One region of the Vogesella oryzagri genome, then DNA from elsewhere that is predicted to be linked to it. Evidence: riboswitches for the same ligand, from Rfam matches in the RefSeq annotation. Region 1 holds a riboswitch; each other region holds the start of a gene.

What was found. A riboswitch is a leader RNA that binds a small molecule or an ion and turns the genes downstream of it on or off. The one in region 1 is predicted to bind glycine.
Region 2: another riboswitch for glycine. It lies ahead of gcvT (glycine cleavage system aminomethyltransferase GcvT); the one in region 1 lies ahead of glyA (serine hydroxymethyltransferase).
Region 3: another riboswitch for glycine. It lies ahead of glyA (serine hydroxymethyltransferase); the one in region 1 lies ahead of glyA (serine hydroxymethyltransferase).

The regions. Positions count from the first base shown of each region.
Region 1 covers NZ_JBEFLD010000011.1:6,241-11,909, reverse strand. Annotated here, with positions in the region: gene ABNW52_RS17655 (methyl-accepting chemotaxis protein) at 1-1,194, opposite strand, end outside; gene ABNW52_RS17650 (LysR family transcriptional regulator) at 1,407-2,303, opposite strand; gene ABNW52_RS17645 (NAD(P)-dependent oxidoreductase) at 2,408-3,052, shown strand; glycine riboswitch at 3,230-3,328, shown strand; glycine riboswitch at 3,330-3,427, shown strand; gene glyA (serine hydroxymethyltransferase) at 3,574-4,827, shown strand; gene ABNW52_RS17635 (L-serine ammonia-lyase) at 4,949-5,669, shown strand, end outside.
Region 2 covers NZ_JBEFLD010000007.1:122,810-128,478, forward strand. Annotated here, with positions in the region: gene ABNW52_RS14050 (protein-glutamate methylesterase/protein-glutamine glutaminase) at 1-424, shown strand, start outside; gene cheD (chemoreceptor glutamine deamidase CheD) at 424-1,023, shown strand; gene fdxA (ferredoxin FdxA) at 1,033-1,356, opposite strand; gene gluQRS (tRNA glutamyl-Q(34) synthetase GluQRS) at 1,433-2,329, shown strand; glycine riboswitch at 2,487-2,588, shown strand; glycine riboswitch at 2,598-2,692, shown strand; gene gcvT (glycine cleavage system aminomethyltransferase GcvT) at 2,726-3,811, shown strand; gene gcvH (glycine cleavage system protein GcvH) at 3,893-4,279, shown strand; gene gcvP (aminomethyl-transferring glycine dehydrogenase) at 4,431-5,669, shown strand, end outside.
Region 3 covers NZ_JBEFLD010000004.1:451,829-457,497, forward strand. Annotated here, with positions in the region: gene betB (betaine-aldehyde dehydrogenase) at 1-117, shown strand, start outside; gene betA (choline dehydrogenase) at 254-1,993, shown strand; gene ABNW52_RS09915 (hypothetical protein) at 2,106-2,318, opposite strand; glycine riboswitch at 2,758-2,855, shown strand; glycine riboswitch at 2,857-2,956, shown strand; gene glyA (serine hydroxymethyltransferase) at 3,043-4,311, shown strand; gene ABNW52_RS09925 (L-serine ammonia-lyase) at 4,314-5,669, shown strand, end outside.

The DNA of each region.
Region 1 (5,669 bases):
ATCGGCGATGTGGTTGATGCTGACAGTGATTTCCTCGATGGTGGCCGCCGTGGCGGACAGCTCGGTGGACTGCACGCGCGAATCCTGGCCGATCTGCTCGGCCACGCGGCTCAGGTCGGAGGCGTCGCGTGCCAGCGCATCGGACTCGTCACGCACGGTCAGGAACATCTCGCGCAGCTTGGCCACAAACTGGTTGAAGGCGTCGGCAATCTGCCCCACTTCGTCACGGTTGCCCACCGGCAACACCTTGGTCAGGTCGCCGTGACCGCTGGCCACTTCCTGCATCGCCTTGTGCAGGCTACCCAGGCCGGACAGCATGCGGGTTACCCCCACGTAGGCAAAGACACTGGCCAGCAGCATGCCGGCCACCGCCAGCCCCACCATCACCAGCATCAGTTGGCGCGCCGGCGCCATGGCGGCCGCGTGCGGCACCATCACCCCCAGCAGCCAGCTGGTTTTCGGCACCGGGAACAGCGCCACCATCTGCTTGCTGCCATCGATATCGGCAAACTGGATCTGACCGTCCTTGTTCAGCGCGCCCAGGTCGAAGCCCGGTACCACGTCGCTGATCTTCTTCAGGCCGGAATCTTTCTGTGGGTGGGCAATCACGTCCCCTTCGGCAGTGATCAGGAAGGCATAACCATCGCCCGGCAGCTTGGCGGACACCACTTCCTCCACCACGCGCGCCAGCGTCACGTCACCACCGGCCACGGCCACCAGCTGGCCGCCATCCTTGCGCGCCTGGGCAAAGGTGATGATCGGGCGCTTGGTGGCAGCATCGATGTACGGCGGCGAGGCGATCGGGCCGTTGGCATCCTTGGCGGCCAGGAACCACGGACGACCGGTCGGATCGTAGCCCGGCGGTACCGGGGTGCCGCCGGAGAACTGGGTCATGGTTTTGTCCGGCTGGCCGACGTACATATCGTCGAACTTGCCGGCATTCTGCGCCTGATCGAGGATGGGCTTGAGTTCACCGGTGCCAAAGCGCGGCAACACGGCCGCCACAATGTTCTGACGCACCTGCACCCATTCGGAGACAAAGCTCACCTTATTGTCGGCCGCCATCTTGATCTGGCCTTCAATCTGGCTTTCCAGCGTGTCACTCATTTTCCAGTAGGCCACACCACAGAAGACGACGGCGAGTGCTGCTATCACCAGCAGCACAAATGCCATCAATTTTGTGCGCAAAGACATGATTGGTTTTTCCCCTGTTTATTGATTTGTGCGATGGTGGATGGTACTACCGAGGACATGGCCCCGTTCCTGTTATAGCCAGAAAACAATTTCATGCACTTTCGGCAATAAAGTCGGCATTACCATGACATTGAATTGATTTAAAACAAATTCACAATTTCGACATGTTAGGTTTAAACAGCGGAAAATTCCAGTCGTACAGACGACAATATTCAATCTGCACGTTTACCCAGCGCCACCTGCAAAGCGGCCAGCGCATGCCTTACCTTGGCCGGCTGCGCATCGCGCCGTGGCGTCACCAGATAGATGGGTAATGCGGGTGCCCGCCACTCCGGCAACAGCTGCTGCAGCAGCCCGGCAGCCAGTTCGCGGCGGATTTCCGGCTCCGGCTGCAGCGCAATGCCCATGCCGGCCAGCGCGAATGCCCGCGCCGACAGCATGCTGTTGCTGGCAATGCGCGCCGGCAGCGTCAACCGCTGCACCTCTTCGCCACGCGTCAATTGCAGCGGGAATTGCGCGCCGCCGCGCGGGTTGACGCCGATCATGGCGTGCCGAGCCAACTCGGCCGGCTGCTGCGGCTCGCCCGCCGCCGCCAGGTACGCCGGAGCCGCACACAACAGCAGTGGCCAGTCGCACAGATAGCGCGCCACCTGGGTGGAGTCCGGCAGGTTGCCGGCCCGCAACGCCAGATCGATGCGCAAGTCGGTCAGATCCACCAGCTCATCGTGAAAAAACAGTTGCAGGCTCAGCCCGGGGTTAGCCGCCAGCAGCGGCGCCAGCGCCTCGCCCAGCACACCGCCGGCAAAACCGCTGGGCGCGGAAATGCGCAACTCACCGCTGGGTGCTTCGCGCATGGCCGCCAGCTGGCTTTCCGCCTGGCGCGCGGCGGCCAACATCTGCGCACAGCCCTGGTAGAACAGACTGCCGGCCTCGGTCAGGCTGAGCTTGCGGGTGGTACGGTGCAGTAGCACCACGCCATGCAGTTGCTCCAGCCGGCGCACGTGCTGACTCACCGCCGATGGCGTCATGCCCAGCGTTGCCGCCGCACTGTTCATCGACCCCTTCTCAATCACCGTGGCAAACACCGCCATGCTGCGCAATTCATCCATTTATGTAGCACCACTTCACAATGAATGAAAAATAGCATGGATTATCAAGTCCACTGCCGTTTACTACCATGGACTCATGTTTCACCCCTCGTGAAGGAGTCCACATGAAGATTGCCCTTATCGGCGCCAGCGGCTTTGTCGGCAGCGCCATCCAGCAGGAAGCCCTGGCCCGCGGCCACCAGCTCAGCGCCATTGTCAGCCGCCCCGAACGCGTAACCGCAGCGGCCAACCTGACAGTAGTGGCGGCCAATGCCTACGACGCCGACAGCATCGCCAGCGCGGTGCGCGGCCACGACGTGGTGATCAGCGCCTTCAATCCGGGCTGGGACAAGGCCGACATCCGCCAGCTGTTCCTGCAGGGCCATGCCGCCATCGTCGCCGGGGTCAAGGCCGCCGGCGTGGCGCGCTTCATCGAGGTAGGCGGCGCCGGCAGCCTGTACGTGGCGCCCGGCGTGCAGCTGATCGACACCCCGCACTTCCCTGCCGAATACAAGGAAGGCGCCGAAGGCGCACGCCAGGCGCTGCAGCAGTTGCAGGGCGAACAGCAGCTGGACTGGGCGTTCGTGTCGCCGCCGGCCCTGCTGGCACCGGGCGCGCGCAGCGGCCACTACCGCCTGGGCGGCGACGAGCTGCTGATGGCCGGCGACGCCCCGGCCGGCATCAGCGTAGCCGACCTGGCGGTGGCCATTCTGGATGAAGCGGAAACCCCGCAACATCATCGCCGCCGCTTCACCGCCGCCAGCGCCTGACGCAACGCAGCATCAGCAGCTCCCCGCAGGCACGCCACGTGCCCGGTGGGGTGTTTTTACATCTGCCACGCCGCTGCATGCTGCAGCTGCACATAGAATACTGTCCGACATGCGTTGACAGCCTCGGCCACCTTCTCTAGATTGCGCCAAGCCACGCGGCCGATTGCAAGGTTGGCCGCCACCAGCGCAGGAGAGACTGCCCGGACAAGCGTCCAGCGGCAGCGCCGAAGGGGAATCGCCCCAGAAACTCTCAGGCAAAAGAACTGCGCTGGTCAGGCACTCTGGAGAGTAGGCCCGCCACACGGCGCGGCCTCGCCGAAGGCAGCATGGCCAGTGCACACTGCGCCGCAATCTCTCAGGCAAAGGGACAGAGGGGGCATCGTCCGGTGATACCGGGCGGACGCCCATCCATCCATCTGTCTGCCGCATCCAGCAGACCGTCCGCCCGTCACCGCCCGTTTTATTCAAGGCGCGGTGCGGCCAACCTTTTGCCGCCTGCGCCGGCGACCAGGAGATACGCGATGTTTACCCAGGATATGCAGATTGCCGGTTTCGACGACGCCCTGTGGGCCGCCATGCAGGCCGAAGACCAGCGCCAGCAGGACCACATCGAGCTGATTGCCTCCGAGAACTACACCAGCCCGCGCGTAATGCAGGCACAGGGCAGCCAGCTCACCAACAAGTACGCCGAGGGCTACCCCGGCAAGCGCTACTACGGCGGCTGCGAACACGTGGACGTAGTCGAGCAGCTGGCCATCGACCGCGCCAAGCAGCTGTTCGGCGCCGACTACGCCAACGTGCAGCCGCACTCCGGCAGCCAGGCCAATGCCGCCGTGTACATGGCACTGCTGGAACCGCACGACACCGTGCTGGGCATGAGCCTGGCCCACGGCGGCCACCTCACCCACGGCGCCAAGGTCAACTTCTCCGGCAAGATCTACCATGCGGTGCAGTACGGCCTGAACCCGGAAACCGGCGAGATCGACTACGACGAAGTACAGCGCATGGCCAATGAGTACCAGCCGAAGATGCTGGTGGCCGGCTTCTCCGCCTACTCGCTGGTGGTGGACTGGGCGCGCATGCGCCAGATCGCCGACAGCGTTGGCGCCTACCTGTTCGTGGACATGGCCCACGTTGCCGGCCTGGTGGCTGCCGGCCTGTACCCGAACCCGATTCCGCACGCCCACGTGGTGACCACCACCACCCACAAGACCCTGCGCGGCCCGCGCGGCGGCCTGATCCTGGCGGCCAGCAACCCGGAACTGGAGAAGAAACTGAACTCGGTGGTATTCCCCGGCATCCAGGGTGGCCCGCTGATGCACGTGATTGCCGCCAAGGCGGTGGCATTCCAGGAAGCGCTGCAGCCGGAATTCGTCGATTACCAGCAGCAGGTGCTGGCCAACGCCCGCGCCATGGTGCATGTATTCCAGACCCGCGGTTACAGCATCGTGTCCGGCAAGACCGACGACCACCTGTTCCTGCTGAGCCTGATCGACAAGGGCCTCACCGGCAAGGCTGCCGATGCCGCACTGGGTGCCGCGCACATCACCGTCAACAAGAACGCGGTGCCGAACGATCCGCAAAGCCCGTTCGTCACCAGCGGTATCCGCATCGGCACCCCGGCCATCACCAGCCGCGGCTTCAAGGAAACCGAAGCCCGTCAGGTGGCGCACTGGGTGTGTGACATTCTCGATGACATCGAGAACCCGGAAGTGAGCGCACGCGTGAAACGCCAGGTTGCGGAGCTGTGCGCCGCGTATCCGGTCTATCGTTAAAATAGTAGTGGCGCTGCGGTCAACCCTGGCCGCGGCGCGTTGTCCAATAGCACGGGGCCACCCCCTGTAAACCGGGTGCCGCCAACCCACGGCGGCACCGCAACCAGACAAGAGAAGCAGCATGGCAATCAGTGTTTTCGACCTGTTCAAGATCGGCATCGGCCCGTCCAGCTCCCACACCGTCGGCCCGATGCGCGCCGCGCGGCAGTTTGTCGCCCGCCTGGAAAAAGACGGCCTGCTGGCCGCCACCACGCGCGTGAAATCGGAAATGTTCGGTTCGCTGGGTGCTACCGGCAAGGGCCACGGCACCGATACCGCGGTGCTGCTGGGCCTGGCCGGCGAGCAACCCGACCTGGTGGACACCGATGCCGTGCCACAGATACTGGCCACCATCCGCGCCGACAAGGCGATCTCCCTGCTCGGCCAGCAGCGCATTGCCTTCAACGAAGCGGAAGACCTGCTGCTGTACAAGCGCAAGGCCCTGCCCTACCACCCCAACGGCATGATCTTCGAAGCCTTCGACACCGCCGGCAACAGCCTGTCCAAGCGCGCCTACTACTCGGTGGGCGGCGGCTTCGTGGTGGATGAGGCGGCGATCGATGCCGGCTTCGTGCCGCCGGGCGTGACCGAACTGAAGCACCCGTTCAAGACCGGTGCCGAGCTGCTGGCGCTGTGCCAGCGTCACGGCAAGAGCATCAGCCAGATCATGCTGGAGAACGAGCTGGCCTGGCGCAGCGAGGAGGAAGTGCGCGCCGGCCTGCTGCAGATCTGGCAGGTGATGCAAGGCTGCGTGCAGCGCGGCTGCGCCCACGAAGGTATCCTGCCTGGCGGCATGAAGGTGA
Region 2 (5,669 bases), on a different contig from region 1:
GACCGTGTGCGAGGCAAGCGATGGCCAGCCGCTGGCTGCCGGCAATATCTATATCGCCCCCGGGCACTCCCATTTGAGCATCGTCAGTCGTGGCGGGCAGCTGTTTACTCACCTGGCGCAGAGCGAGCCAGTGAATCGCCACCGCCCGGCGGTGGATGTGCTGTTCGATTCGGCGGCCACGCTGCTGGGCAAGCGGGCGGTGGGGGTGATTCTTACCGGCATGGGCAAGGATGGCGCCGCCGGCATGCTGCGCATGCGTGAAGCCGGTAGCTACAACTTCGGCCAGGATCAGTCCTCGTGCGTAGTGTATGGCATGCCGCGTGCCGCCTACGAGCTGGGCGCGGTGCATGAGGTCGTACCGCTGCCGTGCATGGCCGAGCGGGTGCTGGCCTATCTGTGCGGCCAACGTAAGCGGGAGGACTGATGCCAAAAGGTCATGCCGCGCACCGTTATTTCGATAAGCATTTCAACAAGAATGCCGCCAAGCTGTTGCCGGGCGAATATCAGGCCACCGACGACGGTCTGCTGCTGGTGACGGTACTGGGCTCCTGCGTGTCGGCCTGTCTGCGCGACCGGGTTACCGGTATCGCCGGCATGAACCACTTCATGCTGCCGGATCAGGGCAGCAGCAGCAGCGACCGGCTGATGCCGGCCCGCTTCGGCACCCATGCCATGGAGCTGCTGATCAACGACATGCTCAAGCTGGGCGCCAACCGCCGCACGCTGGAAGCCAAGGTATTCGGCGGTGGCAGCGTACTGGATGGCATGACCAAGGTGAATATCGGTCAGCGCAATGCCAGTTTCGTGCATGCCTTCCTGGCACAGGAACATATCCCCATCGTGGCGGAAGATTTGGGGGCGGATATTGCGCGCAAGGTGTATTTCTTTACTGATAGCGGCAAGGTGCTGATCAAGAAAATCCGCCCGCAGCAGACCCTGGTGCAGGAAGAGGACAGCTACCGCCGCCGTATCGACCGCGATACGGAAAGCAAGGGCAGCGGCGATATCGACCTGTTTATCTGAGCCGCCGCGTCAGCGTTCCAGCAGATCCCGCTTGTCGCTGACGCCGGCCCAGTGCTCGTGGTCGGACAGCGGCTCTTTCTGGCTGACGATCACTGGCCAGGTTTTCGACAGCTCGGCGTTCAGCGCCAGCATCACCAACTGGCCCGGCGGCAGTTCCTCTTCGGTGGTGATGGCGTCGATCGGGCATTCCGGCACGCACAGCGTGCAGTCGATGCATTCGTCCGGGTCGATCACCAGGCAATTGGGGCCTTCATGAAAGCAGTCCACCGGACACACTTCCACGCAGTCGGTGTATTTGCATTTGATGCAGGCTTCAGTTACAACGTGCGTCATTTCCCGCCCTCCGTCAGTCGCCGGCCGCCCCGTGCCAACGGGGGCCTGTCTGTGATTATTGTCTGCCCGTCCTCGTATGTCTGCCCTGAATCCTGATTATCGTGGTCGTTTCGCCCCCAGCCCCACCGGCTTGCTGCATGCCGGTTCGCTAACCACGGCGGTCGGCAGCTATCTCGAAGCCCGCTGCCGTGGTGGCCAGTGGTTGCTGCGCATGGAAGATCTGGACCCGCCGCGTGAAATGCCGGGCGCTGCGGCCAACATTCTGCGCACGCTGGAAGCGTTCGGCTTCGAATGGGACGGCGAGGTGGTGTACCAGAGCCAGCGCCACCCGTTGTATCGCGCGGCACTGGACCAGCTCATTACCCAAGGCGATGCCTACGGTTGCGCCTGCACGCGCAAGGAAATCAGCGAGCACGGTCGGCGCGGCGTCGATGGCATGGTCTACCCCGGCACCTGCCGCCATGGCGTGGCAACGGGTCGCTCACCGCGCGCCTGGCGGCTGGCAGTGCCGGAGACCGAGCTGAGCTTCGACGACCGGCTGCAGGGGCATTACGTGCAGCAGCTACAGCGCGACATCGGCGACTTTGTGCTGCTGCGCGCCGACGGCTTCTGGGCCTACCAGCTGGCGGTGGTGGTGGACGACATCGCGCAGGGCATCAATGACATCGTGCGCGGCGCTGATCTGCTGGTGTCCACGCCGCGCCAGCTATGGTTGCGCCAGTGTCTGGCGGGGCCGGCGGTGACGCACTGCCACCTGCCGCTGATGGTCAATGCCGCCGGCGAGAAGTTGTCCAAGCAGACGCTGGCACCCGCCATTTCACCGCAGGCGGCGGCAGGGGAGTTGCGGCTGGCGTTGCAACGGCTCGGGCATCTGCCACCGGCGGAGCGGCAGTCGCTGCCAGAGCTGTGGCAGTGGGCACTCGCCAACTGGTCGCTGGCCCGCGTGCCGGCTGGCCCGGTGACTATCGCTTGAGTTAAGGCGCGGCTGGTTATCGCGCCAGTGCTGTCAGGCGGGCTAAGGGGTTGGCCGCAAAGCGAAATATCATGATTGCCAGCTGTGCACTTGCCGCAAGTGCCTGAAAAATGGACAAAACCCGACTTGCCAAGCTGGCGGCGGACAACGATAATCCGGGCATTCCGCAGGAGAGTGTAGCCGCTGCTAGCGCAGTAGGCTGCCGCCGAAGGCGCAAGTGCACCCGCAATCGCTCAGGCAAAAGGACTGCAAGAATCGGATCGCAAGGTCCGTAGAATCTGGAGAGCGGCGCAATACGCGCCCACCGAAGGGGCTAACGGCGCAATGCCGGAAAATCTCAGGTGCAGGGACAGAGGGGTGTGAGCTAGCGGAAAAACTCACTCCGAGGACTTGCCCATGACGGCCCCGAAACGTACCCCCCTGTTTGATGCGCACATCGCCGCCAATGCAAAGATGGTCGACTTTGCCGGCTGGGAAATGCCCATCCATTACGGCTCGCAGCTGAAAGAACATGAAATCGTGCGTAGTGACGCCGGCATGTTCGATGTTTCCCACATGACCGTGGTGGACATCAGCGGCAGCGATGCCAAAGCCTGGCTGCAAAAGTTGATTGCCAACGACGTGTCCAAGCTGGGCTTCGAAGGCAAGGCACTGTACTCCGGCATGCTCAACGAGCAAGGCGGCGTGGTGGACGATCTGATCGTGTACCTGGCCGCCAACGGCTACCGCATGGTGATCAACGCCGGCACCACCGACAAGGATCTGGCGTGGATGGACAAGCAGTCCGCCGGCTTCGACGTGCAGCTGCAGGTACGCCGCGATCTGGCCATGCTGGCAGTGCAAGGCCCGCAGGCTATTGCCAAAGTCTGTGCCGTGAAGCCGGACTGGGCCGCTTCCATCCAGGGCCTGAAAGTATTCCAGGGTCTGCCGTTCGGCGACTGGTTTGTGGCCCGCACCGGTTACACCGGTGAAGACGGCCTGGAAATCATGATCCCGGCCGCCGAAGCCATCCCTTTCTTCCAGCAGCTGCAGGCAGCCGGCGTAGCGCCGATCGGCCTGGGCGCGCGCGACACCCTGCGTCTGGAAGCCGGCATGAACCTGTACGGCCACGACATGGACGAAACCGTGTCGCCGCTGGAAGCTGGCATGGGCTGGACCATTGCCTGGAATCCGGAAGAGCGTGACTTCATCGGCCGCCAGGCACTGCAAGCGCAGAAAGCCGCCGGCGTGGCCATGAAGCAGGTCGGCCTGGTGCTGGAAGGCCGCGGCGTGCTGCGCGAAGGCCAGAAAGTAGTGGTCGATGGCCAGGAAGGCATCATCACCAGCGGCACCTTCTCCCCGACCCTGAAACACTCCATCGCCATCGCGCGTGTCCCGGCCACTACCGGCGCTACCGCCCAGGTGGACCTGCGTGGCACCCTGACCGAGGTGCGCGTGGTGAAAATGCCGTTCGTGCGCAACGGCAAGAAAGTTTTTGAATAAGCTGGTGTATAACGACGTGGCGAGAGCGTCACCCCGGTAATACCCAATCAAGATCCAAACTATCTGCATCAGGAGAATCACATGAGCAACATCCCCGCCGAACTGAAATACGTTTCCAGCCACGAATGGCTGCGTCTGGAAGCTGACGGTACCGTTACCGTGGGCATCACCGAGCATGCACAAGAGCTGCTGGGTGACATCGTGTTCGTGGAACTGCCGACCGTAGGCAGCGCACTGGGTGATGGCGAGCAGGCTGGCGTGGTGGAGTCGGTAAAAGCCGCCTCCGACATCTACGCCCCGATCGCCGGTGAAGTGCTGGAAGTGAACGGCGAACTGGAAGCCACTCCAGACCTGGCCAACAGCGAGCCGTACGGCGCAGGCTGGTTCTTCAAGATCAAGCCGGCCAACGCCGCCGATCTGGACAAGCTGCTCGACGCCGCTGCCTACGCAGCCGAAATCGGCGCCTGATCGAATGGCCCTGCTGTCACAAGACAGCGGGGCTTTTTTGCTTTTAGCCACGAAAGCACACGGAAGGACATGGCCATGACCGCCGCTGCGGCCAACCTTGTCGCCTGTGTTTCCGTGTGTTTTCGTGGCAATGAAATACGGAACCGAAGACATGTCGCTCTCGCAACTCTTCAATCATCAAGAATTCATCGAACGCCACATTGGCCCGTGCGAGGCCGAGAAGGCCGAGATGCTGGCCTATGTCGGCGCCAGCTCCTTCGAGGACCTGGTGGCACAGACCGTGCCGGCCAATATCCGCTTCAACCGCAACCTGGATCTGCCGCCGGCGCAGCGTGAAGCCGACGCCCTGGCCGACCTGAAAGCGGTGGCCAGCAAGAACGTGGTGAACAAGTCCTTCATCGGCCTGGGTTACTACCCGGTGCTGACCCCGGGCGTGATCCTGCGCAACGTGCTGGAAAACCCGGGCTGGTACACCGCCTACACCCCGTACCAGGCGGAAATCGCCCAGGGCCGCCTGGAAGCGCTGCTGAACTTCCAGCAGATGGTGATCGACCTCACCGGTCTGGAAATCGCCAACGCCTCGCTGCTGGACGAAGCTACCGCCGCCGCCGAAGCGATGGCCATGGCACGCCGCGTGTCAAAGTCCAAATCCAACCAGTTCTTCGTCGACAGCCGCGTGCTGCCGCAGACCCTGGACGTGATGCAGACCCGCGCCGAATACTTCGACTTCGAACTGGTGCTGGGTCACCCGGAAGAAGCCGGCAATGGCGACTACTTCGGCGTGCTGTTCCAGTACCCGGGCGAATCCGGCGAGCTGCTGGACCTGACCCCGTACATCGCCGCGGCCAAGGCCAAGGGCGCACTGGCGGTGGTTGCCGCCGACGTGATGGCACTGGTGGCACTGAAGTCGCCGGCCGAAATGGGCGCCGACGTGGCGGTGGGCAACACCCAGCGCTTTGGCGTGCCGATGGGCTTCGGTGGCCCGCACGCTGCCTTCTTCGCGTTCAAGGACGAGATGAAGCGCTCCGCCCCGGGCCGCATCATCGGCGTATCGGTGGATGCCAAGGGCAAGACCGCGCTGCGCATGGCGCTGCAGACCCGCGAACAGCACATCCGCCGCGAGAAGGCCAACTCCAACATCTGTACCAGTCAAGTTTTGTTGGCCAACATCGCCGGCATGTACGCCGTGTACCACGGTGCCGAGGGCGTGCAGCGCATCGCCGCACGCATCCACCGCATGGCCGCCATCTTCGCCCACGCGGTGAAGGCCGCCGGCGGCAAGCTGGTGTTCGACCGCTTCTACGACACCGTGCAGGTTGAGCTGGGCGCCAATGCGGCCAACGTTTACGCCGCAGCACTGGCTGCCGGCATTAACCTGCGCGATGCCGGC
Region 3 (5,669 bases), on a different contig from region 1:
GGCGGGCTGAAGGAATCCGGCATCGGCCACGAGAACAGCCTGGTCACACTGGACTACTACACCCAGCTGAAGAGCGTGTACGTGGAGCTGTCGGGCGTCGCCTGCCCGTACGAATAAGACAGCACAGACAACACCACGCTCACCGCGTTGCGTCCCCAGGCTCGGGTACGCAGCGCGGTTTTGTCTGCCACGCCCGCGCTGACCTAGCGAAGCGCCCACCCTGAACGCGGCCCGAGGCCGCAAGAGAACGGTCATGAAACAGGAATTCGACTACATCATCGTCGGCGCCGGTTCGGCCGGCTGCGTACTGGCTGCGCGGCTGACCGAAGACCCGGGCGTGAGCGTGCTGCTGCTGGAAGCCGGCGGCCCGGACTGGCGCCTGGACTGGCGCACGCAGATGCCATCCGCGCTGGCCTACCCGCTGCAGGGCAAGACCTACAACTGGGCCTACACCACCCAGCCCGAACCGCACATGGGCAACCGCATCATGACCCAGGGCCGCGGCAAAGGGTTGGGCGGCTCATCGCTGATCAACGGCATGGTCTACATCCGCGGCAACGCCATGGATTACGACGGCTGGGCCGCGAACAAGGGGCTGGAGGACTGGAGCTACCGCGACTGTCTGCCCTACTTTCGCAAGGCGGAAACCTATGACAAGGGTGGCAACGACTATCACGGCAACAACGGGCCGCTGCACGTCACCACCCCCAAGGCCGACATCTCGCCGCTGTTTGCCGCCTTCGTCGCCGCCGGCGAGCAGGCCGGCCACCCGCGTACCGACGACCTGAACGGCTACCGCCAGGAAGGCTTCGGTCCGATGGACCGCACCACCACCGCTGACGGCCGCCGCTGCAGCACCTCGCTGGCCTACCTGGACACCGCGCGGCAGCGGCCAACCTTGCAGGTGAAAACCCGCGCGCTGGCCGACCGCATCCTGTTCGACGGCAAGCGCGCCATCGGCGTCAGCTATCTGCAGGGCGACAGCTGGCACGAGGCGTTCGCCAGCCGCGAAGTGATCGTCAGCAACGGCGCCATCGCCTCGCCGCAGCTGCTGCAGCGCTCTGGCGTCGGCAACGCCGACGAGCTGCGCGCCATGGGCATCAACAGCGTGGCGCACCTGCCGGGCGTGGGCGAAAACCTGCAGGACCACCTGGAAATGTACCTGCAGTACGAGTGCCTCAAACCGGTGTCGCTGTACCCGGCGCTGCAGTGGTGGAACAAGCCGCCGATCGGCATCGAATGGTATCTGCGCGGCACCGGCATCGGCGCCAGCAACCACTTCGAGGCCGGCGGCTTCATCCGCAGCGACGAAAGCTTCGCCTGGCCCAATCTGCAGTACCACTTCATTCCGCTGGCGATGAACTACGACGGCAGCAACCCGGTGAAGGCGCACGGCTTCCAGTGCCATGTCGGCTCCATGCGTTCGCCCAGTACCGGCAGCGTGAAGCTGAAAAGCTGCGACCCGCGCGACCATCCGATCCTGCGCTTCAACTACATGGCGCACGACACCGACTGGCGCGAGTTCCGCGCCGGGGTGCGCATCACCCGCGAGATCATCGCGCAGCAGGCGATGGACGAGTTCCGCGGCAAGGAAATCAAGCCGGGCATGATGATCAAGAGCGATGCCGAGATCGACGCCTTCGTGCGCGAACACGCCGAAACCGCGCTGCACCCGTCCTGCACCTGCAAGATGGGCGACGCCAGCGATCCGATGGCGGTAGTGGACAACGAAGGCCGCGTGCACGGCCTGAGCGGGCTGCGCGTGGTGGATGCCTCGATCATGCCGCAGGTCACCACCGGCAACCTCAACGCGCCCACCATCATGATGGCGGAGAAGATCGCCGACCGCATCCGCGGCCGTGCGCCACTGCCGCGCTCGCAGGCACCCTACTTTGTCGCCGGCCGGCAGCCGGCCAAGCTGGCCGAAGCCGCCGCCCGTGACCCGCAGGCGGCCCTGCTGTGGTATCCGCCCAGGGCCGAAGCCATTCGTTGACCCGACTCCACACCTGTCACGCGCACTCCGGTGCGCGTTTTTTATTTGCGCAGCCGGCAGTGCAAATAAAAATGGCCCGCCAGTTGCGAGCCGTTTTTCATATCCGAATATTTCAGCAGATGACTGCCAGATCTTCCTTCGACAACCAGTCGCTACCGCCACGCGGCCAGGCCACCAGTACGCCACGCGCCTTGTCGTAGGCAACCACGGTGCCGTCGAACTTTTTCACATAGCCATGCGGGGCGTAATTCACGCGCAGGCCGGCTTCCAGTTGAATGTTCTTGTTACGCAGCAGTGCCAGCAGGCTAGAGATAATGTATTTCATTTCAGCGTCCAATATGTTTTTCAGTCATCAAACTACACCGCAATTGTAGCGCCATCTTGTGCAATGCAACATCAAGATTGCGACACAAATGTTCGATACTGATCATATAAATGTATTTTTACGAATCGATTACAATCGATAACGAAAGTTCATCTCCGCCACATCACCGCAAGCGATAGTCGCCCGCAACACAGGCAGACTGTCGCAAAAAAGCCGCATTTCCCATAAAAATCAAAATATTATAATTGCCACACCATGCTGGCGAGCGGCGCCAAAGCATTGCCATAGCCGACCGCTTTCATGCCATGACCGACGCAATTCCGGCACTTTCCCGCCCTGCCCGCGCCGCCAGCCAAGACCCGCCGCCGGATGGCGAAAAAGCCGCCGACGGCACGCATTGACGCCCGTCAAGGCGCTCTCTAGATTGACTGACAGCCATGTCAGGCAGACAGGAGAGATCGCCCGGGTAGCCCCCAGCGGCGGCGCCGAAGGGGAATCGCCCCGAAAACTCTCAGGCAAAAGAACTGTCCTGCCCAGGCTCTCTGGAGAGCAGATGCGCCGCCCGCGCATCTCGCCGAAGGCAGCACGGCGCATCGTCAACCCGATGCGCCCAATCTCTCAGGCAAACGGACAGAGGGGGCAAGCACGGTCGCCAGCGACCACCCACCCCGTTTATCGGGCTTGCGGCCAACGTTGGCCGCAGCCCACCCGTTTGGAGAGCGCCATGTTTACCCAGGATATGCAGATTGCCGGTTTCGACGACGCCCTGTGGGCCGCCATGCAGGCCGAAGACCAGCGCCAGCAGGACCACATCGAGCTGATTGCCTCCGAGAACTACACCAGCCCGCGCGTAATGCAGGCACAGGGCAGCCAGCTCACCAACAAGTACGCCGAGGGCTACCCCGGCAAGCGCTACTACGGCGGCTGCGAACACGTGGACGTCGTCGAGCAGCTGGCCATCGACCGCGCCAAGCAGCTGTTCGGCGCCGATTACGCCAACGTGCAACCACACTCCGGCAGCCAGGCCAATGCCGCCGTGTACATGGCACTGCTGGAACCGCACGACACCGTGCTGGGCATGAGCCTGGCGCACGGCGGCCACCTCACCCACGGCGCCAAGGTCAACTTCTCCGGCAAGATCTACCACGCGGTGCAGTACGGTCTGAACCCGGAAACCGGCGAGATCGACTACGACGAAGTGCAGCGCATGGCCAATGAATACCAGCCGAAGATGATCGTGGCAGGTTTCTCCGCCTACTCGCTGGTGGTGGACTGGAAGCGCATGCGCGAGATCGCCGACAGCATCGGCGCCTACCTGTTCGTGGACATGGCCCACGTTGCCGGCCTGGTGGCCGCCGGCCTGTACCCGAACCCGATTCCGCACGCCCACGTGGTGACCACCACCACCCACAAGACCCTGCGCGGCCCGCGCGGCGGCCTGATCCTGGCGGCCAGCAACCCGGAACTGGAAAAGAAACTGAACTCGGTGGTATTCCCCGGCATCCAGGGTGGCCCGCTGATGCACGTGATCGCCGCCAAGGCGGTGGCGTTCCAGGAAGCGCTGCAGCCGGAGTTCGTTGACTACCAGAAGCAAGTGCTGGCCAATGCCCGCGCCATGGTGCATGTGTTCCAGACCCGCGGCTACAGCATCGTGTCCGGCAAGACCGATGACCACCTGTTCCTGCTGAACCTGATCGACAAGGGCCTCACCGGCAAGGCCGCCGATGCCGCGCTGGGCGCCGCCCACATCACCGTGAACAAGAACGCGGTGCCGAACGATCCGCAAAGCCCGTTCGTGACCAGCGGCATCCGCATCGGCACTCCGGCCATCACCAGCCGTGGCTTCAAGGAAACCGAAGCCCGCCAGGTGGCGCACTGGGTGTGCGACATCCTCGACGACATCGAGAACCCGGAAGTGAGCGCACGCGTGAAACGCCAGGTAGCGGAGCTGTGCGCCGCGTATCCGGTATACCGCGCAGTCAGCGAGAGCTGATCATGGCCATCAGCGTGTTTGATCTGTTCAAGATCGGCATCGGCCCATCCAGCTCCCACACCGTCGGCCCGATGCGCGCCGCGCGACAGTTCGTCGCCCGCCTGGAGAAGGACGGCCAGCTGGCCGCCGTAGCCAGCGTGCGTTGCGAGCTGTTCGGCTCGCTGGGCGCCACCGGCAAGGGCCATGGCTCCGACATCGCGGTACTGCTGGGGCTGCAGGGCGAACTGCCGGACGAAGTCGACACCGACGCCGTGCCGGCGATGGTGGCGGCGATTCGTGACAGCAAGCGGCTGCGACTGCTGGGCAGCCACGAGGTGCTATTCGCGGAAGGTGAACACCTGGTGCTGCACAAGCGCAAATCGCTGCCCTACCACCCCAACGGCATGACCTTCGAGGCGCGCGACGACCGCGGCGAAGTCATCGTCAAGCGGGCGTATTACTCGGTGGGCGGTGGTTTCGTGGTGGACGAAGCGGCGGTGGACGCCGGCTTCGTACCACCGGGCGCCACCGAGCTGCGCCACCCGTTCAAGAACGCGGCCGAGCTGTTGGCACTGTGCAAGGAGCATGGCAAGCCGATCAGCCAGATCATGCTGGAGAACGAGCTAGCCTGGCGCAGCGAGGAAGAAGTGCGCGCCGGCCTGCTGGGCATCTGGCACGTGATGCAGGCTTGCGTGCAGCGCGGCTGTGCGCACGAAGGCATCCTGCCCGGCGGCATGAAAGTAAAACGCCGCGCCGCCGACATGCACCGCAAGCTGCTGTCGACGCCGGAAGCCAGCCTGCGTGACCCGCTGACTGTGATGGACTGGGTGAACCTGTACGCGCTGGCGGTGAACGAGGAAAACGCCGGCGGCGGCCGCGTGGTCACCGCACCGACCAACGGCGCGGCCGGCATCGTGCCGGCGGTGTTGCACTACTACGCCCGCTTCGTGCCCGGCGCCAGCGACGACGGCGTGGTGCGCTTCCTGCTCACCGCCGGTGCCATCGGCATCCTGTTCAAGCTTAACGCCTCCATCTCCGGCGCCGAAGTCGGTTGCCAGGGCGAGGTCGGCTCCGCCTGTTCGATGGCGGCAGGCGGCCTGGCCGAGGTGATGGGCGGCACGCCGGAACAGGTGGAAAATGCCGCCGAGATCGGCATGGAGCACAACCTGGGCCTGACCTGCGACCCGGTGGGCGGCCTGGTGCAGGTGCCGTGTATCGAACGCAACGCCATGGCGTCGGTGAAGGCCATCAACGCGGTGCGCATGGCGCTGCGCGGAGACGGTCAGCATTTTGTGTCGCTGGACCGGGTGATCAAGACCATGCGTGACACCGGCCGCGACATGAGCACCAAGTACAAGGAAACCGCCCGCGGTGGCCTG